Regions from separate parts of the Pantoea eucrina genome, predicted to be linked through region 1. Evidence: predicted binding sites of a transcription regulator. Region 1 holds the regulator's gene; each other region holds the start of a gene.
The links. Region 1 encodes PurR, which represses purine synthesis genes. Its sites were predicted from a motif close to CANGCAAACGTTTGCNTG; they were not measured.
Positions count from the first base shown of each region.

Region 2: the regulator PurR is predicted to act here: its motif matches at 5,281-5,298, upstream of LAC65_RS15770 (nucleobase:cation symporter-2 family protein).
Region 3: the regulator PurR is predicted to act here: its motif matches at 4,846-4,863, upstream of LAC65_RS09620 (NCS2 family permease).

Region 1 covers NZ_CP083448.1:1,461,188-1,468,799, forward strand. Annotated here, with positions in the region: gene cfa (cyclopropane fatty acyl phospholipid synthase) at 1-246, opposite strand, end outside; gene punC (purine nucleoside transporter PunC) at 519-1,712, opposite strand; gene punR (DNA-binding transcriptional activator PunR) at 1,821-2,732, shown strand; gene purR (HTH-type transcriptional repressor PurR) at 2,729-3,754, opposite strand; gene LAC65_RS06900 (C40 family peptidase) at 4,052-4,840, opposite strand; gene LAC65_RS06905 (Grx4 family monothiol glutaredoxin) at 5,193-5,525, shown strand; gene rnt (ribonuclease T) at 5,564-6,247, opposite strand; gene gloA (lactoylglutathione lyase) at 6,356-6,763, opposite strand; gene nemA (alkene reductase) at 6,860-7,612, opposite strand, start outside.
Region 2 covers NZ_CP083448.1:3,306,333-3,313,944, forward strand. Annotated here, with positions in the region: gene rpoZ (DNA-directed RNA polymerase subunit omega) at 37-312, shown strand; gene spoT (bifunctional GTP diphosphokinase/guanosine-3',5'-bis pyrophosphate 3'-pyrophosphohydrolase) at 333-2,441, shown strand; gene trmH (tRNA (guanosine(18)-2'-O)-methyltransferase TrmH) at 2,445-3,140, shown strand; gene recG (ATP-dependent DNA helicase RecG) at 3,137-5,215, shown strand; gene LAC65_RS15770 (nucleobase:cation symporter-2 family protein) at 5,349-6,737, shown strand; gene LAC65_RS15775 (AsmA family protein) at 6,860-7,612, shown strand, end outside.
Region 3 covers NZ_CP083448.1:2,026,533-2,034,144, reverse strand. Annotated here, with positions in the region: gene LAC65_RS09645 (ABC transporter permease subunit) at 1-978, shown strand, start outside; gene LAC65_RS09640 (ABC transporter substrate-binding protein) at 1,051-1,989, shown strand; gene LAC65_RS09635 (ketose 1,6-bisphosphate aldolase) at 2,105-2,965, shown strand; gene LAC65_RS09630 (carbohydrate kinase family protein) at 2,967-4,013, shown strand; gene LAC65_RS09625 (winged helix-turn-helix domain-containing protein) at 3,956-4,696, opposite strand; gene LAC65_RS09620 (NCS2 family permease) at 5,102-6,400, shown strand; gene LAC65_RS09615 (AMP nucleosidase) at 6,455-7,612, opposite strand, start outside.

The DNA.
Region 1 (7,612 bases):
ATGTCTGAGCGCGCGATGAAAAAACATATCCAGTCGTTCACACGTCCACCACCCATCCATGTAACTTTCGCCCAGACCCAGTGAGCCTTCCTGCATCACGCGCTTAAAAAAGTCAGCATGATGAACCTGAATATCCCACGGTCGTGAACCATTAACGCGAATATCTGCCTGTTCAAGTAACTTCCGGGCAATACGAAACCACGGATTCTCTTCGGGAGTGACTGCTTCTGCACATGATGAACTCATAGCTTCTCCATCACTTTGTAAATATGACCTGGGAAACAGAAGGATCTGCATCAGGTCTGTGAAAGAACGCAGGGTGGTGCCGTGCGCAGCTAAACCACATTAACAGAGGTATGAATAGTCCGGACTCACGCAATGCGCAGCGGCCTGGCCGCACGCAGATGCTGTCCCGGAAAGACCGGGAGCGCTGTTATTGTTATGAATGTCAGAAGAGATAGCGACCCGCGGCGCGAATGCGGGCGGATCGCTCTCTGGCAAAATAGCACCAGACCGGCTTATGCGTTGTCTTCGCAGGGATGGGCGATATCGGCTGATTTAGCCGTTGCGCGCTGCCAGACGAAGCCCATCCAGGCGAGCACCACCGTACTTACCATTACCAGCGTAGTGTGATAAAGCGCCTGCTGCAAACCAGCCGAGACAATCAGGCTGGCAAGGAAGCATAAGCCAAGCTGCAGCAGATTCTGTAAACCTGCAGCTTTACCGCTGGCGTGCGGGAACGGCGCCAGCGCGCTGGCAACCACAATCGGATAGATAGCGCCGTTTGCCAGCGCCATACCGCAGAAAGGCAGCAGCAGGCCAAAAAGCGACGGCGCGGGAAGCAGCGCAACGGCAAAGAGGCTCATAATGCTCAGACTGTAAATCAGCAGCAGCCAGGGCAGCAGCTGCGCGCCCTGAAAGCGATTAAGCAGCGCACGACAGCCAAAACCGCCAATAAGGAAGGCAATCGTCTGCGGTACATAGCTGAGCCCGATATCGGCCGGGGTTAAGCCCGCGGCCGCCAGAATAAAGGGTGAACCCGTCAGCCAGGCAAAGAAGCTGGCAGAGCAGGCGGAGTAAATCAGCACGTTGCCGCTGTAGGCGCGGGTAGCGAGCAGCGTCAGCCAGCCAGGCTGATCGCCGCGCGCCGCCTGAGAGATACGCGGCGAGCGAAGTCTGAGGGTACCTGCCAGCAGCACCAGGGTAATCAGCGTCAGCACCAGGAAAATAGTGCGCCAGTGAAAATGACTCATCAGCCAGGCACCCAGCAGCGGAGCCAGAGCAGGAGAGAGCGCCACCAGCGGCATGATAGTGGCAAACACTTTATTGGCCTGCGCTTTAGGGTAGCGATCGATAACCAGCGCCTGCCAGCTCACGGCGGCGGCACAGACGCCCACAGCCTGAATAAAGCGCAGCGCCAGCATCAGCCAGACGTTGTCGGCCCATAGCATGGCCAGACAGCTCAGGGCAAAGATTGAGAGGCCCGCCAGTAAAACCGGTTTGCGGCCAATGCGGTCAGAGAGAAGTCCCCAGCCCACCTGCGCACAGGCAAAGCCCGCCAGAAACAGGCTCAGGCTGGCGCTGATAACACCCGGAGCGGTGGCAAAATCACGCTGCATGTCGCTGAATGCGGGCAGATACATATCCGTGGCGAGAAAGCCGAGCATGCTCAGCAGCGCCAGATAGGGCAGAAATCCTTTAGATGACATCACTATTTTTCTCATTCGGCAGGGAAACGCGAAGGAGTGTAAAAGGGTGCAGTCAGCTTTGTGAAACGCTAATATTTGCAGAGTGCTGTTAAATTTTTTGAAGGCAAAAATATGTGGTCTGAATATGCACTTGAGGTAGCGGATGCCGTCGCCCGCACCGGCAGTTTCAGCGCGGCAGCGCAGGAGCTGCACCGCGTGCCTTCTGCTATCAGCTATACCATCAGGCAGCTGGAGAGCTGGCTTGCCGTGGAGCTGTTTGAACGCCAGCATCGGGAGGTGGTCCTGACGCCGGCCGGCGAGCATTTTGTGCGAGAAGGCCGCTCTGTTATCAAAAAAATGCTGGCAACGCGACGCCAGTGTCAGCAGCTGGCCAACGGCTGGCGCGGCCAGCTCACTATTGCCGTTGATTGTATCGTCAAGCCGCAGCGCACGCGCCAGCTGGTGAAAGATTTCTATCGCCACTTTCCCGATATGGAGCTGATCATCAGCTATGAAGTGTTTAACGGCGTATGGGATGCGCTGGCCGATGGCCGGGTTGACGTAGCCATCGGCGCCACGCAGGCGATCCCGGTTGGCGGACGCTTTGCTTTTCAGGATATGGGCGCCCTTAACTGGCGCTGCGTGGTCAGTCCGGATCATCCACTGGCGCAGAGCGCGCATCCTGACGAAGAGGCGATGCGCGCCTGGCCGTCGCTGGTGCTGGAAGATACGTCGCGCGCGCTGCCGCGCCGTATGACCTGGACGCTGGATAATCAGCGCCGGCTGGTGGTGCCGGAGTGGGAAACCGGAATCGACTGCCTGCAGGCTGGCCTGTGCGTGGGGATGATCCCGGGACATCTGGCGCGGCCGCTACTGGATAGCGGCGCGCTGGTGGAGCTGATATTACCGCAGCCCTTTCCGGAGAGTCCCTGCTGCGTCAGCTGGGCCGAGCAGCGGGCGTCGCCAGCGCTGATCTGGCTGCTGGAATACCTGGGGGATGCTGAGACGCTAAACCATGAGTGGCTCAGCGAGCGCCACGCTTAGCGGCGATAGTCGCGAAACGGACCATCCCCGACGGAGCGACGCTCAATCAGACTGGGCTGAACTTCAATTGTTTGCGGCTCTTCACGTTTACTGGTAATGCGGTCCAGCAGCATCTCCAGCGCTTTCTCACCCAGCTGAGCTTTGGGCTGATGCACCGTCGTCAGCGCCGGCGTAAAGTAGCGGGCGTTGCGCACATTATCATAGCCGATCACCGAAATATCCTGCGGTACGCGCAGGCCCATCTCATCGGCGGCGCAGATGGCGCCCATTGCCATAATATCGCCGCCGCAGAACACAGCGGTAGGCCGCTGCTTCTGGCTCAGGATCTGCTGCATCGCCTGATAACCCGACTCCGGCTCAAAATCGCCCTGTACGATCCACTCCGCACGCACCGCGATCCCCGCTTCCTGCATCGCCTGCAGGAAGCCGGCGTGCCGTCCGCCGCCGGTATTGCGCTCCAGCTGGCCCGGAATAGCGCCAATATCGCGATGACCCCGCTCGATCAGGTAACGGCCGGCCAGATAGCCGCCCTGAAAGGCGTTATCCTGCACGGTATCGGTAAAATCCCCGCGGGAAGCGCCCCAGTCCATGACCACCATCGGAATATTGCGATTCTCTTCCAGCATCTGAAGCAGATCGTCCGGATACTCAGAGCACATCACCAGCAGGCCATCTACCCGCTTTTGCGCCATCATCGACAGATAGGCGCGCTGTTTTTGCAGGTCATTGTGCGCATTGCCCAGAATCAGCGTATAGCCCTGAGCGAAGCAGTGGTTTTCAATCGCTTCAATGATTTCAGCAAAGTAGGGGGCTTCGCTGGATGTCGCCAGCAGACCCAATGTTTTCGTGTGATTAACCTTCAGGCTGCGCGCCACGGCGCTGGGAGAGTAGTGCAGCGCTTTAATCGCCTCCCACACGGCATTACGCGTCTCTTCAGCGACAAAGCGCGTTTTATTGATGACGTGCGAAACCGTGGTCGTTGATACGCCAGCGCGTTTTGCCACATCTTTAATTGTTGCCATGAAAATGGACCTCTTAAACCTATCGCAACTTTATGATAAGTATAGTGTTAAACGTTTGCGTCTGCGCAGGGTTTTCTGCCCGGTTTCAGCATAAAAATGGCTGATTTAAGGCGAGTAATTAACCGTAACAGATAATGACAGCAGCGTGCGCAAAAGGTGTTGCGCAACGAAAGGCGGCGATTCTAGCAAGGTGAGGGGCATAAAACGAGATTTTTACCTGAGGTCAGGCGAAAATATTTAGATTACGGCAGCCGGTATGTGTTCAGGCCAAAACGCGCGCGGCGTGTTGCGCAACCGCTAACGAATGGTTTTAGGTGTCATCATGCGGCGTGCGCCAACATAGTGCTTCTGCCAGTAATCTTCACCCAGCGCGCTGATCTGAATATCCTTGCCGGTACGCGGCGACTGAATAAATTTGCCGTTACCCAGATAAACGCCAACATGATCGGCTGTACCGCGATTATTGATGCGGAAAAACACCAGATCCCCTTTCTCCAGCATTTCGCGCTTGATGGGAGCGGCATCGCGCAGATGATACATTTCGTTGGCCGTGCGCGGCAGTTTGAAACGGACCAGATCTTTGTAGGCGTACCAGACCAGGCCACTGCAATCGAATCCGGTAAGCGGAGAGGTGCCACCCCACTGATAAGGTTTGCCCAGCTGGCCCATAAGTTTAGTCATGGCGGTTTCACGCGCCTTCTGGTAGCGCAGACGGTGGGATTTGCTGAGCCTGATACCGGTCAGCGCATCGGTACTCTCTTCCGCGGCTGCTATTTTCCGGCTGGTACGCTGATGACCATATTTTTTGCTGGCGGAGAGGGCGGGCGCTTTTTTACGGGCGGTACGGGAAGTCGCAGGCGGTTCTGCGTGCAGGCTTTTTTTCGATTTAACTTTTTGTACGGGCGTGACGCGTGTTTTTTTAGCCGAGGTTTTAACCGGACGTCGTTTGCGGCGCTCATCGTCGCGCGCACTCTTTTTCTCCGCTTTCTGCAGGCTGGCGTTAACCGGCTTGTGCGGTGAAGCAGCGGCCACGTTAAAAAACAGCTGAGCAAAAGCCAGTATGAAAAGCGTAATCAGTAAACGCATAGTCCGGTTACAGGTTCGGCAGGCTGCAGAAGCAGACCGCGGCAATATTAGAAAATTCTGATCAGCGATCAGCGCCGGATTGATTCTAATCCACTTTTTTTACAAAAGGTAAGGTCTTTTTTATTAAATCCATCAACACAAGGGCTGTGCAGCAAAAATGAGCGGTTTCAGGCGGTTAACGCAGCATATTTATTGCTAATCGTGTATTAATACACACTTCGTCATACGCCCGTGGCGGCAAACTTAACAAACATGGCGATTCATGCCGCAGCGAGGCAAATTCCCGATTTCAGTCGCGGGATGAAGTCGCTACAATAAACAAACACGAAGTGAAGAATTAAGGAAGGCAAAAATGAGTACTGTTGAAAAAATTCAGCGCCAGATCGCAGAAAACCCGATCCTGCTGTATATGAAAGGATCGCCAAAACTGCCAAGCTGCGGCTTCTCAGCTCAGGCTGTTCAGGCGCTCTCTGCCTGTGGCGAACGCTTCGCGTATGTTGATATCCTGCAGAATCCTGATATCCGTGCTGAACTGCCAAAATACGCTAACTGGCCAACCTTCCCGCAGCTGTGGGTGGATGGGGAGCTGGTCGGCGGCTGCGACATCATCGTTGAGATGTTCCAGCGCGGTGAACTTCAGCCGCTGATCAAAGAAACCGCTGAGAAACACAAAGAAGCGGAATAAATTAAAAGGCCGGCGCTGTGCCGGCCTTTTTCATTCTCTTACTCTGCCGCGCTTTCGCCTGACGCTTCGCTCTCTGCCTCAGCGTCATTTAGCGCCAGCGGCCAGCCACCTAAACGTTTCCAGCGGTTTACCAGCTCGCAAAACAGCATTGCCGTCTGCTCTGTATCATAAAGCGCCGAGTGCGCCTGCGTGCTGTCAAAATCGATACCTGCCGCCTTGCACGCTTTTGCCAGCACCGTCTGTCCCAGCACCAGCCCGCTCAGCGCCGCCGTATCAAAGGTGGCAAACGGATGAAAGGGGTTGCGTTTCAGGCTGGCGCGCTCAGCCGCCGCCGTAACGAAGCTGTGATCAAAGTTGGCATTATGCGCCACAATAATCGCCCGGTTGCAGCCGCTCTCTTTAAGCCCTTTGCGCACCTGTTTAAAGATGGCGTGCAGCGCTTCATATTCGCTCACTGCGCCGCGCAGCGGGTTCGCAGGATCGATACCGGTAAACGCCAGCGCTTCAGGATGAAGAAGGGCACCTGCAAAGGGTTCAATGTGAAAATGCTGGGTTTCGTCACGCTGCAGCCAGCCATCCTCATCCATTTTCAGGGTCGTGGCGGCAATCTCCAGCAGCGCATCAGTCTGCGCATTAAAACCGGCGGTTTCGACATCGATAACTACCGGATAAAAGCCGCGAAAGCGTTGGTTAAGGGCGTTCTGGGCGTTCGATTCAGACATCAGGATCTCATAGCAGTGAAAAGGGCAGCGCGCATTATGGCAAAAAAGGCGGGAGGGTGCAGCAGATGAGAAAAACCAGCCCGCAAATTTGCGGGCTGGCGTCAGGCATCAGTTACCAAGGCCATTACCGGCATGCTTGTTTTCAATCAGCTCAATTTTATAGCCATCGGGATCTTCAACAAACGCAATAATCGTGCTGCCACCTTTAACCGGGCCCGCCTCACGGGTTACGTTGCCGCCCGCGCTACGGATGCGCTCGCAGGTTGCGGCGACATCGTCTACGCCCAGCGCGATGTGACCATAAGCGTTCCCAAGGTCATATTTTTCCGTACCCCAGTTATAGGTCAGCTCAATGACCGCACCTTCGCTCTCTTCGGTGTAGCCAACAAATGCCAGAGTATATTTATATTCTGCATTTTCACTCTGACGCAGCACGCGCATACCCAGTACGCGGGTATAGAAGTCAATTGAGCGTTGCAGATCGCCAACGCGTAACATGGTGTGAAGTAAACGCATAACATCCTCTTTTTTAACATGGTCAGATTTTGACGCAGAAACAGTACAAGTATAGCGGGTGACGGGGCTGCCGCATCGTTATGCGGCAGCTGCCGGTTACAGCGTCGGGTAGTCGATGTAACCTTCCGCACCGCCGCCGTAGAAACTCTCCGGGCGCTGCGGGTTAAGCGGAGCATCCTGCTGCAGGCGGGCAACCAGGTCCGGGTTGGCAATAAAGTCGCGGCCAAACGCCACGGCATCAATCAGGCCGCGCGCGATCAAATCATCCGCTTTTTCCACGCTGTAGGCGCCGGCACCGATGATCACACCGGGGAAAGCCGTGCGGACTTTTTCGCGGAACGCATCAGTGTAAGGTTTGCCACCCGCCCAGTCTGGCTCAGAAAGGTGCAGATAGGCCAGGCCGCGTTTGCCCAGTTCACTGATATACCAGAGCGCAGCTTCCTCTTCGTCCGGGCCATTTTCCAGGTTCTGGAACGCCCCGACAGGTGAAACGCGGATCCCGACGCGATCGGCAGACCAGTTGGCGATCGCTGCATCCACAACTTCCAGCGCAAAGCGGCCGCGCTTTTCAATCGAGCCGCCATACTCGTCGTCGCGCTTGTTTGAGTCAGGCGACAGGAACTGGTGCATCAGATAGCCGTGCGCTGAGTGCAGCTCAAGCAGGTCAAAGCCAGCCTCGCGGGCATTGGCTGCAGCCTGGCCGAAATCCTGCACAATCTGTTTAATTTCATCGACGGTCAGTTCGCGCGGCACGGAGGTCTCTTCGCGATACACGCTGCCGTCAGCGGCGCGCAGCGAGGTACGGGTACCGGCTGGCAGGGCAGAAGGCGCAACCGGTGCATTGCCTTC
Region 2 (7,612 bases), 1.5 Mb from region 1:
CAGTCATTTCTTCATCATCTGTGGAGTAGCACACCTATGGCACGCGTAACCGTTCAGGACGCAGTAGAGAAAATTGGTAACCGTTTTGACCTGGTGTTGGTCGCTGCACGTCGTGCACGTCAGATGCAGGTAGGCGGCAAAGACCCGCTGGTTCCGGAAGAGAACGATAAAGCCACCGTTATCGCCCTGCGCGAAATCGAAGAAGGCCTGATCACCAACCAGATTCTGGATGTGCGTGATCGTCAGGAACAGCAAGAGCAGGAAGCCGCTGAGTTGCAAGCCGTTACCGCTATCGCTGAAGGTCGTCGTTAACCGCACTCTGCAGGTCAACCTTGTATCTGTTTGAAAGCCTCAATCAGCTGATTGAAAAATACTTGCCTGAGGAGCAAATCAAGCGCCTCAAGCAAGCCTACCTTGTCGCACGTGATGCTCACGAGGGACAGACTCGCTCCAGCGGTGAGCCCTACATCACCCATCCTGTTGCCGTGGCCTGCATTCTGGCCGAGATGAAACTCGACCATGAAACGCTGATGGCCGCGCTGCTTCATGATGTGATCGAAGATACACCTGCCACCTATCAGGACATGGAACAGCTGTTTGGCAAGAGCGTGGCTGAACTGGTGGAAGGCGTATCCAAGCTCGACAAGCTGAAGTTCCGCGACAAGAAAGAAGCGCAGGCTGAAAACTTCCGCAAAATGATCATGGCGATGGTGCAGGATATCCGCGTCATTCTGATCAAGCTGGCTGACCGTACGCACAATATGCGCACGCTGGGCGCCCTGCGTCCGGATAAAAAACGCCGCATTGCGCTGGAGACGCTGGAGATTTACAGCCCGCTGGCGCACCGTCTTGGTATTCATCATCTGAAAACAGAGCTGGAAGAGCTGGGATTTGAAGCGCTCTACCCTAATCGTTTTCGGGTGATCAAAGAGGTGGTCAAAGCGGCGCGCGGTAATCGTAAAGAGATGATTCAGAAGATCCTGTCAGAAATTGACGGGCGTCTGCTGGAGGCGGGCATTCCCTGCCGCGTCAGCGGACGCGAAAAGCATCTTTACTCGATCTACCGCAAAATGCACCTCAAAGAGCAGCGTTTTCACTCGATCATGGATATCTACGCATTCCGCGTGGTGGTGAAAGATCTCGACACCTGCTATCGCGTGCTGGGTCAGATGCACAGCCTGTATAAGCCGCGTCCCGGCCGCGTCAAAGATTATATCGCTATTCCCAAAGCTAACGGCTATCAATCCCTGCACACTTCCATGATTGGCCCGCACGGCGTGCCGGTTGAAGTGCAGATCCGTACCGAAGATATGGATCAAATGGCAGAGATGGGGGTGGCAGCCCACTGGGCCTATAAAGAAGCGGGCGAAAGCGGCACGACCGCACAGATCCGCGCTCAGCGATGGCTCCAGAGCCTGCTGGAGCTGCAGCAAAGCGCCGGCAGCTCGTTTGAATTTATCGAAAGTGTTAAATCCGATCTGTTTCCGGATGAGATCTACGTATTTACGCCGGAAGGCCGCATCGTTGAGCTGCCTGCTGGTGCGACGCCGGTCGATTTCGCCTACGCGGTACATACCGACATTGGCCACGCCTGTGTCGGCGCGCGCGTCGATCGCCAGCCCTATCCGCTGTCACAGCCGCTGACCAGCGGACAGACAATCGAGATTATCACCGCGCCTGGCGCACGCCCGAACGCTGCCTGGCTCAACTTTGTGGTCAGCTCAAAAGCGCGCGCCAAGATCCGTCAGCTGCTGAAAAACCTCAAGCGTGAAGATTCCGTTAACCTCGGGCGTCGTCTGCTGAGCCATGCGCTGGGCGGCAGTAAAAAGCTGGCTGAGATACCGGCAGAAAACGTGCAGCTGGAGCTGGAGCGTATGAAGCTCGCCAGCATGGACGATCTGCTGGCTGAAATTGGTCTGGGCAACGCCATGAGCGTGGTCGTAGCGAAAAACCTGCTGCAGTCCGCTGCGGATGCGGCGCAGAGCAGCAAGCGCAGCAAAAAACTGCCGATTAAAGGCGCGGATGGCGTACTGATCACTTTCGCCAAGTGCTGCCGTCCTATTCCCGGCGACCCGATTGTCGCACACGTCAGCCCTGGCAAGGGTCTGGTCGTACACCATGAATCGTGCCGTAATATCCGTGGCTACCAGAAAGAGCCCGAGAAGTTTATGGCTGTAGAGTGGGATAAGGTAACCGATCAGGAATTCGTGGCGGAGATTAAGGTGGATATGTTTAACCACCAGGGTGCGCTGGCGAACCTGACCGCCGCCATTAACACGGCGGGATCGAATATTCAGAGCCTGAATACCGAAGAGCGCGATGGCCGCGTCTACAGCGCCTTTATCCGTCTGACTGCTAACGACCGCGTCCATCTGGCAAACATCATGCGCAAAATTCGCGTGATGCCGGATGTGATTAAAGTCCACCGTAACCGTAATTAATGCATGAATGCTCAACGTTTTGCCCGAATTCAGGAAATGCTGGCGCTGCGTCAGCACGATCTCACCGTCTGCATGGAGCAGGTGCACAAGCCGCACAATGTCTCTGCGGTGATCCGCACGGCAGACGCAGTGGGCATTCATGAGGTTCACGCCGTCTGGCCCAGCGTGCGGATGCGCACGATGGTTTCGGCCTCCGCAGGCAGCAACAGCTGGGTAAAAGTTAAAACCCATACGCACATTACGGAAGCGGTACGCCATCTGAAAGATCGCGGCATGCAGGTGCTCGCCACCCATCTTTCAGACAAGGCGGTCGACTTTCGCGCTATCGATTACACCCGCCCGACCTGCATTCTGATGGGTCAGGAAAAAACCGGCATCACCGCCGACGCGCTGGCGCTGGCTGACCAGGATATTATTATTCCGATGGTGGGTATGGTGCAGTCGCTGAATGTCTCTGTGGCCTCGGCGCTGATTCTGTATGAAGCACAGCGCCAGCGACAGAATGCCGGCATGTATCAGCGTAAGCACAGCCTGCTGGATGAAGAAGAGCAGCAGCGTCTGCTGTTTGAAGGCGGCTATCCGGTTCTCGCCCGCGTGGCGAAGCAGAAAGGCCTGCCCTATCCGCAGATCAACATGCAGGGTGGCATCGATGCTGATGCCAGCTGGTGGTCCGCCATGCAAGCCACGGGTCGGAAATGAAAGGCCGGCTGCTGGATGCCATACCGCTCAGTACCCTGACCGGCGTCGGCGCCAGCCAGGCCGCTAAGCTGGCCAGACTCGGCCTGTTTACTATCCAGGATCTGCTGCTGCACCTGCCCCTGCGCTATGAAGATCGCACCCAGCTCTACAAAATTAACGATCTGCTGCCTGGTATCTGGGCCACCATCGAAGGCGAAGTGCTGAACAGCGAAGTCACCTTTGGTCGCCGCCGCATGCTGGTATGCCAGATTGGTGACGGCAGCGGGATTGCCACTCTGCGCTTTTTTAACTTCACCGCCGGCATGAAAAACAGCCTGGCGCCGGGTCGCCGCGTCACCGCTTATGGTGAGATCAAGCGCGGACAGCGCGGCGCCGAAATTATCCATCCTGAATACCGCGTTCAGGGTGAGCAGGGCGGCGTTGAGCTGCAGGAAACCCTGACGCCGGTCTATCCCACCACGGAGGGGATACGTCAGGCCACGCTGCGCAATCTTACCGACCAGGCGCTGACTCTCCTGGAGAGCTGTGCGATCGCTGAGCTGCTGCCGTCAGAGCTGAGCGGCGGGCTGATCAGCTTGCCTGATGCGCTGCGCACGCTGCACCGGCCGCCGCCCGATCTCCGGCTCAGCGAACTGGAAACCGGCCGCCATCCGGCACAGAAGCGATTAATTCTTGAAGAGCTGCTGGCGCATAATCTCAGCATGCTGGCCGTGCGCGCGGGCGCACAGCGTCATCATGCGCTGCCGCTGACCCCCTGCCATACGCTGGTGGACAGGCTGCTGGCCGCGCTGCCTTTCTCTCCGACCGGCGCGCAGCAGCGCGTGGTAAAAGAGATTGAGCGCGATCTGGCTAATGACTATCCGATGCTGCGCCTGGTACAGGGCGATGTCGGCTCCGGTAAAACGCTGGTGGCGGCTCTGGCAGCGCTGAACGTCATTGCCCACGGCAAACAGGTGGCGCTGATGGCGCCGACTGAACTGCTGGCCGAGCAGCACGCTGCAAATTTCCGTCAGTGGTTTGCGCCGCTCGGCATCGAGGTTGGCTGGCTCGCCGGCAAGCAGAAAGGCAAAGCGCGCGAAGCGCAGCAGGCGGCGATCGCCAGTGGTCAGGTGGCGATGGTGGTGGGCACGCACGCGCTGTTTCAGGAGCAGGTGAAGTTCAGCGGCATGGCGCTGGTGATTATTGATGAGCAGCACCGCTTTGGTGTGCATCAGCGGCTGGCGCTGTGGGAAAAAGGCGAAGAGCAGGGTTTTCATCCGCATCAGCTCATTATGACCGCGACACCCATTCCGCGCACGCTGGCGATGACCGCCTACGCCGATCTCGACACCTCGACAATCGATGAGCTGCCGCCGGGCCGCACGCCGGTCACAACGGTTGCCATTCCGGACACGCGCCGCAGCGAGATTATTGAACGCGTAAAAAGCGCCTGCCTGGAGGGACGTCAGGCCTACTGGGTCTGCACCCTGATTGATGAATCGGACGTGCTGGAAGCGCAGGCCGCTGAAGCGACCTGGCAGGAGCTGAGCGTGGCATTACCCGATCTGCGCACCGGCCTGGTGCACGGTCGGATGAAGCCCGCAGAGAAGCAGGCGGTAATGGCCGCGTTCAAAGCGAACGAGATCCAGCTGCTTATCGCCACTACCGTTATTGAGGTTGGCGTGGATGTCCCTAACGCCAGCCTGATGATCATCGAAAACCCGGAGCGGCTCGGTCTGGCACAGCTGCATCAGCTGCGTGGACGCGTCGGACGCGGCGCTGTCGCCTCACACTGCGTGCTGCTTTATAAAGCCCCGCTGAGCAAAACCGCTCAGCGTCGCCTGCAGGTACTGCGCGACAGCAACGACGGCTTTGTGATTGCGCAGCACGATCTTGAAATTCGCGGCCCCGGCGAGCTGCTGGGCACGCGGCAGACCGGCAACGCTGAATTCAGGGTCGCTGACCTGCTGCGCGATCAGGCCATGATCCCCGAAGTGCAGCGCGTGGCGCGCCATATCCATCAATATTACCCCGAACAGGCACAGGCGCTGATTGAGCGCTGGCTGCCGGAAACTGAACGCTACAGCCACGCATAGAGGCCGGTTTCGGGCGCGCCCTGCGCGCCCGCTGAAAAATTGTCCAGCCGGTAATCAGCCGCAGCTATGCAAACGATTGCTTTCAGCGGGTAACCGTTTAAAATCGCCACTTTGCTGTTACTGAGAGCCTGTCATGTCTGTTAATCGTGCCGAACCCCTTTCGCCCGCCAGTGCGTCTGCCACGACAAAAAGCGAACTGATTTATCGTCTTGAGGATCGCCCGCCGCTGCCGCAGACGCTGTTTGCCGCCTGTCAGCACCTGCTGGCGATGTTTGTCGCCGTGATCACCCCGGCACTGCTGATCTGCCAGGCGCTGGGGCTGCCGGCACAGGATACGCAGCACATCATCAGTATGTCGCTGTTTGCCTCCGGCGTAGCGTCGCTGCTGCAGATCAAAACCTGGGGACCGGTGGGCTCCGGGCTGCTGTCGATTCAAGGGACCAGCTTTAACTTTGTTACGCCGCTGATTATGGGCGGTATGGCGCTGAAGAATGGTGGCGCGGATGTGCCCACCATGATGGCAGCGCTGTTTGGCACGCTGATGGTCGCCTCCTGTACCGAAATGCTGCTGTCGCGCGTGCTGCATCTTGCACGCCGGATTATTACGCCGCTGGTGTCGGGCATCGTAGTGATGATTATCGGTCTCTCACTGATTCAGGTCGGGCTGACCTCAATTGGCGGCGGCTTTGCTGCTATGAACGATCACAGCTTTGGCGCGCCTGGAAATCTGCTGCTGGCAGGTGCCGTACTGCTGGTGATTATTCTGCTTAACCGTCAGCGCAACCCCTATCTGCGTGTGGCATCGCTGGTGATCGCGATGGCGGTGGGTTATGCACTGGCGTGGGGACTGGATATGCTGCCGGAGAGCGCGGCACCGGTAGAGCAGCCGCTGCTGGCTGTGCCTTCACCGCTCTATTACGGGCTGGGTTTTGACTGGAATCTGCTGATCCCGCTGATGCTGGTCTTTATGGTTACTTCGCTGGAAACCATCGGTGATATCACCGCCACCTCTGACGTTTCAGAACAGCCGGTCAGCGGCCCGCTCTATATGAAGCGCCTGAAAGGGGGCGTACTGGCAAACGGCCTGAACTCCTGCGTCTCTGCCCTGTTTAACACCTTCCCCAACTCCTGTTTTGGTCAGAACAACGGCGTGATCCAGCTGACCGGCGTGGCCAGCCGCTATGTAGGCTTTGTGGTGGCGCTGATGCTGGTGGTTCTCGGGCTGTTTCCGGCGGTCAGCGGCTTTGTTCAGCATATTCCGGAACCGGTGCTGGGCGGGGCCACTATCGTGATGTTCGGCACCATTGCCGCTTCCGGCGTGCGCATTGTATCCCGCGAGCCGCTTAACCGCCGCGCTATCATGATTATTGCGCTATCGCTGGCGGTCGGACTCGGTGTCTCTCAGCAGCCGCTGATCCTGCAGTTTGCGCCAGAGTGGCTGAAAACGCTGCTCTCTTCCGGTATTGCTGCCGGCGGTATTACGGCGATCGTGCTTAATCTTATTTTCCCGCAGGAAAAATAGCGCAGCAGGCAGGCGCCCGCCTGCCTGCTATTTATCCGCATTTTTCGCCAGACGGTTGAGCTGTAACGGTAATTCAGGCATAACAACCACTGACCGGACAACGATCGCGATGGATGAATGCAATGAAATTCCTGGGCAAGTTTTTCCTTACTCTATTACTGCTGATTCTGCTGCTGCTGGTGATCGGTTATGTACTGGTGCAGACACAGTGGGGCGCCGGCTGGTTTAGCCGCTGGGTAAGTGATAAAACTGCGTGGCATCTCTCCGTCAGTAAAATTGAGCACAACTTCTCTTCCCCTTCGCATATCGTGCTGGATAATTTCAGTTTTGGTCACGATGGCCAGCCTGCGGTTGTCGTGGCTAAACGCATCGATCTGGGCCTGGCGATGGTGCAGTTCAGCGACTGGCTTCATTTTGACAGCATTGAAATTCATGAAGGGGAGATCAATCTCGCTAATCAGACGCCATCCACCACGCTGCCCGTTCAGGCCAACCGCCTGCAGCTGCGCAATGTGCGCCTGGAAAGCCCGCGCACGGCGCTGCCGCTCTCTGCCCGCGGCGTCAATGGCGGTATTGTTCCATGGAAACCTGTATCCGCCGATATGCTGGGCAGTGACGCACAGTTTCAGATAAGCGCCGCGCAGCTGACGCTGAACGGGCTGGCCGGTGATAACGTGCTGCTACAGGGCAACGTGGCGCAGCGCCGCCTGCAGCTCACCACGATAGGTGCGGATATCGCCCGGGGATCGGTGACCGGTCGGGCAGAGCGTGACGACCAGGGTAACTGGAGCATTGATCAGCTGCGCCTGAATGATATCCGTCTGCAGACCAGCCAATCGCTGAATGATTTCCTGCGCCCGCTGCTGACGGCCCCT
Region 3 (7,612 bases), 570 kb from region 1:
AGCGAAACCGCACGCGTAACCAGCCCGACGCTGAAACGGGCGTTAATGAGCGATCTGCTGCAGACGATCGGGATCCTGCCGATTCTGATCCTGATTGTGGCGGTGTTTGGCTTTATCGCACCTAACTTCTTCACCGAGGCGAACCTGCTGAACATTACCCGGCAGGCCTCTATCAATATCGTGCTGGCGGCGGGGATGACGTTTGTCATTCTGACCGGCGGTATCGATCTGTCTGTGGGCTCCATGCTCGGCACCACGGCAGTGGTCGCGATGGTGGTGTCGCTCGATCCCGCCTTTGCCGACCTGACGATCCCTGCTGCACTGGGTGCCGGGCTGATCATGGGACTGTTCAACGGCATCCTGGTCGCCTGGGCCGGGCTGCCACCGTTTATCGTCACGCTTGGCACCTATACCGCCCTGCGCGGGGCCGCCTATCTGCTGGCTGACGGCACAACGGTCATTAACTCCAGCATCAATTTTGAGTGGATAGGCAACGGCTATCTCGGGCCGGTGCCGTGGCTGATCATCATCGCCTTTGCGGTTATCGCGCTCTGCTGGTTCATTCTGCGCCGTACCACTTTAGGCATCCATATCTATGCGGTGGGCGGCAATATGCAGGCGGCCCGTCTGACCGGGATCAAAGTCGGCGCGGTGCTGATTTTTGTCTACGCCATGAGCGGCCTGCTCTCCGGGCTGGGGGGGCTGATGAGCGCCTCACGACTCTACAGCGCCAACGGCAACCTTGGCGTGGGCTATGAGCTGGATGCGATTGCTGCGGTGATCCTCGGCGGCACCAGCTTTGTCGGCGGTATCGGCACCATCACCGGCACGCTGATTGGCGCACTGATTATCGCCACGCTCAACAACGGCATGACGCTGATGGGCGTCTCCTACTTCTGGCAACTGGTGATCAAAGGCGGCGTGATCATCGTCGCCGTGTTAATCGATAAATACCGTACCCGTCATCACGTCAGCTGAAGGCCGGCAGAACATTTCCAGGTGGCGATCCCGCGGACCGCTGACAATAAAAAAAGCAGGAGAACATCAACTATGCGTTTTAATCCGATTGTAACCGGACTGCTGGCCGCCACGCTGCTGAGCGCGCCGCTGGTACAGGCAAAAGAGCTGAAATCGATAGGGGTGACCGTAGGCGATCTGGCCAACCCGTTCTTTGTGCAGATCACCAAAGGTGCCGAGCTGAAAGCCCGCGAGCTGGCAGGTGACAAGGTCAACGTGACGCTGGTCTCCAGCGGCTACGATCTCGGTCAGCAGGTGGGACAGATCGATAACTTTATCGCCGCCAAAGTCGATATGATCATTCTCAACGCCGCCGACTCCAAAGGCATTGCGCCAGCGGTGAAGCGGGCGCGCGACGCCGGCATCGTCGTGGTGGCGGTGGACGTGGCCGCAGATGGCGCTAACGCCACCATTACCTCGGATAACACCCAGGCAGGCGCGATGGCGTGTAAATATATCTCTGACCGGCTGAAGGCGAAGGGCAACGTGGTGATCATCAACGGACCGCCGGTTTCGGCGGTGCAGAACCGTGTCGAAGGCTGCATGAGCGAGCTGAAGACGCACCCCGATATTAAGCTGCTCTCTTACAACCAGAACGCTAAAGGCAGCCGCGAAGGCGGGCTGGAGGTGATGACCGGTCTGCTCTCCGCTAATCCGAAAATCGACGCCGTGTTTGCTATCAACGATCCGACCGCAATCGGCGCCGACCTGGCGGCCAAACAGGCGCAGCGCAGCGAATTCTTTATTGTAGGGGTCGATGGTTCACCGGACGGGGAAGAGGCGCTGAAGCGTAAAGGCTCGCTGTTTGTGGCGACCCCGGCGCAGGACCCGCAGGTGATGGCGGAGAAAGCGGTGGAAATTGGTTACAACATACTGCAAGGCAAGTCTGCTCCCGACAAACCGGTGCTGATTCCGGTGACGATGATCGATCGCGACAACGTGAGCAGTTACAAAGGCTGGACAGTGAAATAACGCGGCAGATTTTCCGGTCGTCATCCCTTTCCTGCCTGCAGGAGAGGGCTGCGGCGGCAGGTATGTTGCCTGGCCGCCGCAGCCTCCATTACCCCTCACGTGACGGGAGCACTTCATGGCACTGATATCTCTGGCGCAGGGGCTGGCCCATGCGCAGCAGCACGGCTACGCGCTGGGCGCATTTAACGTCCTCGATACCCACTTTCTGCGCGCGCTGTTTCAGGCAGCGGAGCAGCAGCGTTCACCCTTTATCATCAACCTTGCAGAGGTGCACTTTAAGTATGTCAGCCTCGATCACCTGGTCGCGGCGATTCGCTGCGAGGCGGCGCGGCACGCGATTCCGGTGGTGCTCAATCTCGATCATGGTCTGCATTTCGAGGCGGTGGTGCAGGCGGTGCGCCTGGGCTTTACCTCGGTGATGTTTGACGGCTCCGGGCTGAGCTATGACGAGAATGTGCGTCAGACGCAGGAGGTCGTAAAACTCTGTCATGCGGTGGGCGTCTCGGTCGAAGCGGAGCTAGGCGCGGTGGGAGGCGACGAGGGCGGGGCGCTGACCGGTGAAGCGGACAGCGCAAAATTTACCGATCCGGCGCTGGCGGCTGACTTTGTGCAGAGTACCGGCATCGACTGCCTGGCGGTGGCGATCGGTAACGCACACGGTAAATATAAAGGCGAACCGCGCCTCGATTTTGACCGGCTGGCAGCGATCCGCAGCGCGGCAGATATTCCGCTGGTGCTGCACGGCGGCTCAGGGATTAGCGACGCCGATTTCCGCCGCGCCATTACGCTCGGCATTCATAAAATCAACTTCTACACCGGCATGTCCCAGGCGGCGCTGGACGCAATAGAAACGCAGATGGATCAGCGCGACGCCCGCTATGACAGCTTTGCTGAGCTGCTTATGGCGGTGGAGCGCAATATCAGCCGCGTGGTCGCGCAGCAGATGCAGATTTTCGGCAGCAGCGGACGCGCCTGAGATGACGGCACGCAGCGGCATTCTGGCCGCCGGTACTCTGCTGGTCGATCATGTCCAGCGCATTACGCACTGGCCGGATCAGGGCTGGCTGACCGAAATCGTGGCGCGCGAGCGCTGCAGCGGCGGCGCGGTGCCGAATGTGCTCCTGACGCTGGCGCGCATGCAGTCAGGTTTACCGCTGGCGGCTGCCGGTATCACGGGCGAGGATGCGGACGGTGACTATCTGCTGCAGCGACTGCGCGAGGAGGGGGTGGATTGCCGCGGCGTAACGCGCACCCGCGCGGCGGCCACTGCCATGACGCAGGTAATGACCGCGCCGGATGGTCAGCGCACCTTTTTTCACGCGCGCGGCGCCAGCGCGCTGCTTGATGTGGCGCATTTCCGCGACCTTACTACTCCGCACCGCATTTTTCACCTCGGCTATCTGCTGCTGCTCGACCAGCTTGACCGGCCCGACGCGCAGTTCGGCACGCGCAGCGCGCGGCTGCTGGCGCAGATGCAGCAGCGCGGCTATCTGACCTCGCTCGATCTGGTCTCGCGCGCCGGCGATCACCGCAGCCTGGTGCTGCCGGCGCTGCGCTGGCTCGACTATTTAATCATTAATGAGCTGGAGGCGGCGGCGCTGACCGGTATCCCGCTGCGGCACGGCGCCGGGCTGGCATCGCCGGAGACGTTTGCTGCCGCGGGCGCGTGGCTGCTGCAGCAGGGGGTGCGTCAGCGCGTGGTGATCCACGCGCCGGAAGGGGCGTGGGGGACAGAAAGGGGCGGTGAGGCGTGCTGGCAGCCGGCGTGGCGGCTGAATGCCAGCGACATTGTCGGCAGCGTGGGAGCGGGTGACGCTTTCTGCGCCGGCGTGCTGTACGCCAGCCACGAGGGCTTTACGCTGTCAGCCACGCTGCAGCTGGCGCACACCTGCGCCTGCTTTAACCTGCGCGCGGCGAACGCGCTGGATGGGATCCGGCCGCTGCCGGAGATGCAGCGCTGGATGGATCATGCGATCTGCGATACGCGCGCTGCCGGACGCACCACGTCAGCTGAAAATACATAGCCGAGGCCGCGAATGGTGCGGATAAGGTTTGGCTGATGCGGGTTAGCTTCGATTTTGCGCCGCAGCCGCATGATCAGCACGTCGATAGTACGGTCAAAGACATCCAGCGTTTCGCTGTGCGTCAGCTCCAGCAGCTGGTCGCGGGTTAACACTTTGCGGGCGTGTGCGACCAGCGCGCGCAGCAGCGTATATTCCCCCTGCGTCAGCGGTACGCTTTCACGCTGCGGATTCAGCAGCTGGCAGCGCACCTCATCCAGCTGCCAGCCGTTGAACTGCCAGCCCGCAGGGATAACAGCGTCTGGTTCATCCTGCCTGCCGCTGCGGCGCAGTGCGGCGCGCGCGCGCGCCACGACCACGCGCGGATTAAAGGGTTTAGCGATATAGTCATCGGCACCCATTTCCAGGCCCACCACCATCTCCGCTTCCGAGCCCATTCCGGTCAGCATGATCACCAGCACATCCGGCCGCTCACGCTGGATCTGCTGCAGAACCAGCAGCCCGTTCGTATCCGGCAGCATCATATCGAGCATCACCAGCGAAATATCCGGATGCTGCGTCAGCAGCGCCTGAACATCGCGCCCGAGGTGGCAGCGATACACGGCGGAAACGTGCTCACTTAAGACATCGTGCAGCAGTTCGCAGATGGCACGATCATCGTCAACGATCAGTATCGCGGGCTTCATGGCGCGGCCTCGTTATCATGCAGAGAGTAAAGGCACTATAACCTGCTGTTTTTAGCCTGCTGAATCGTGCAGCAGAAACGTGAGCGATATCGCCAGGCAGAACGCGAAAGCGTGCGGCACCGCAAAATTATCGCGCTTTATAGGGCAGCAAGGAAAACGATTGCGCAGCAGCGGGGCAATGCACCATAATCGCGCCTCTTTCTGGTTCAGACTTTTCTTAACCGGATGCGCAACGGAAAACGTAAACGATTGCGCAGGAGATGGCACAGCAATTGCTATCAGGACAGGGGAAAGCGGAGGGGGCACCTCACGTCCGGCAGGCTCGCTTTCAGCAACAACGATCAGCTGTTAACCACTTTGGCCAGTGAGAACGCGCAGCCGCTGCGTCTCCGCTCATGAGAGAAAATGATGTTAGAGAAACTGTTTAAGCTTAAAGCGCACAACACCACCGTGCGCACGGAGATCGTGGCGGGGATCACCACTTTCCTCGCCATGGCCTATATCCTGTTTGTTAACCCCTCTATTCTGGGCGCGACCGGCATGGATAAAGGGGCGGTGTTTGTGGCGACCTGCCTGGCGGCGGCGATCGGCTCAATTCTGATGGGACTGATTGCTAACTATCCGATTGCGCTGGCACCCGGCATGGGGCTGAACGCGTTCTTTACCTACACCGTGGTGCTGCATATGGGCTACACCTGGCAGATTGCGCTGGGCGCGGTGTTTCTGTCGGCGGTGATCTTCTTTGCGCTCTCGATCTTTAAAATCCGCGAGTGGATTATTGCCAGCATCCCGCTGCCGCTGCGCGCCGGCATCGCCGCCGGTATCGGCCTGTTCCTGGCGCTGATTGCGCTGGAAGGGGCCGGCATTGTGGTGGATAACCCGGCGACGCTGGTCGGGCTGGGCGATCTGACCAAACCAGGGCCGCTGCTGGCGCTGCTCGGCTTTTTTATCATCGTGGTACTGGAAGCGCGCCGCGTGACCGGCGCGGTGCTGATTGGCATTCTGGTGGTGACCTTTATCTCTATGGGCATCGGCCTGACGCCGTTTGGCGGCGTCTTCTCCGCGCCGCCTTCAATCGCGCCTACCTTTATGCAGCTCGATATTGCCGGCGCCTTTAATGTGGGGCTGGTAAGCGTTATTTTTGCCTTTCTGTTTGTTGATGTGTTTGATAATACCGGCACCCTGCTGGGCGTAACCAAACGCGCAGGTCTGGCGGATGAGCAGGGCAACGTGCCAAAAATGGGGCGCGCACTGATTGCTGACAGCGCGGCTGCGCTGTTTGGCTCACTGCTCGGTACCTCAACCACCACCAGCTATGTGGAATCTGCGGCTGGCGTCAGCGCCGGCGGACGCACCGGCCTGACGGCCATTGTGGTGGCCGTGCTGTTTCTGCTGAGCCTGTTCTTCTCGCCGCTGGCGGGTAGCGTACCGGTCTGGGCCACCGCCCCGGCGCTGCTGTTCGTCGCCGTGCTGATGGCATCGGGCCTGGCGGAAATCGACTGGAAAGATGTGACGACGGCGGCACCGGTAACGGTAACGGCGCTGACCATGCCGCTGACCTACTCAATTGCGAACGGCATCGCCTTTGGTTTCATTACCTGGACCGTTGTTAAGCTGCTGAGCGGCCGCGCCCGTGAAGTGAATAGCGCACTGGTGATCCTCTCGCTGCTGTTTGTCATCAAGCTGGGCTGGCTCAGCGCCTGATGAAAAAAGGGAAGCCCGGACGGGCTTCCCTGCTGATAATGGCTGGCCGGTGCGTTAGCGGAACGGCGGCTCATTAAAGGTGCGCAGCTTGCGGGAGTGCAGCTTATCGCCCTCGGCGCGCAGCAGCTCTACCGCACAGATGCCAATCTGCAGATGCTCAGAGATGGCCCCTTCATAAAAGCGATTCGCCTGACCCGGCAGCTTGATCTCACCGTGCAGCGGTTTATCCGATACGCACAGCAGCGTGCCGTAAGGCACGCGGAAGCGGTAGCCCTGCGCCGCGATGGTCGCGCTCTCCATATCCACCGCCACGGCGCGGCTCAGGTTGAAACGCAGCGCGGAAGCGGCGTAGCGCAGCTCCCAGTTACGATCGTCTGTGGTCACCACCGTACCGGTACGCAGCCGCTGTTTAACCTCTTCACCCGGCATGCCGCTCACTGACTTGGTTGCGTCATAGAGCGCACGCTGCACTTCGGCGATGCTGGGTACCGGAATATCCGGCGGCAGCACGCTGTCGAGCACATGGTCATCACGCAGGTAGGCGTGCGCCAGCACATAGTCGCCAATGTTCTGACTTTCGCGCAGGCCGCCGCAGTGGCCAATCATCAGCCAGGCGTGCGGACGCGTTACCGCCAGGTGATCGCAGATCGTTTTGGCATTCGAAGGGCCCACACCAATATTGACCAGCGTAATCCCGCGCCGGTTAGGCGAGGTAAGATGCCAGGCGGGCATCTGGTGCTTTTTCCACGCCAGATCGGACATCATCGCCGCAGGATCGGCCGTTTCCGCCGTGATCACCACATCACCGGCGCAGGCGAGGCTGTCATACGGCGTGGCGGGATCCTGCACCTGTTCTATCGCCCAGCGCACAAACTCATCGACGTACCGGGTGTAGTTGGTAAACAGCACGAAAGGCTGGAAGTGTTCCACTGCCGTACCGGTGTAGTGGCGCAGACGCGCCAGCGAGAAGTCGGTGCGCAGCGCGTCAAAGTGGGAGAGCGGGAAGCGGGCATCGGCGTTGAACAGGCCATCAGCGGTTTCATCGCCAATCTGCGACAGCTCGGTAGTCGGAAAGTGGCGGGCAATACTGGCGCTCATTGAGCGGTCCAGCGACAGATCCGAGCCGTCAATCACGTAAGGGTAGGGGATCTCCTGCTGCGACGGCCCCACTTCAATCAGCACCTCATACTCTTTCTCAATCATCTGCAGCTG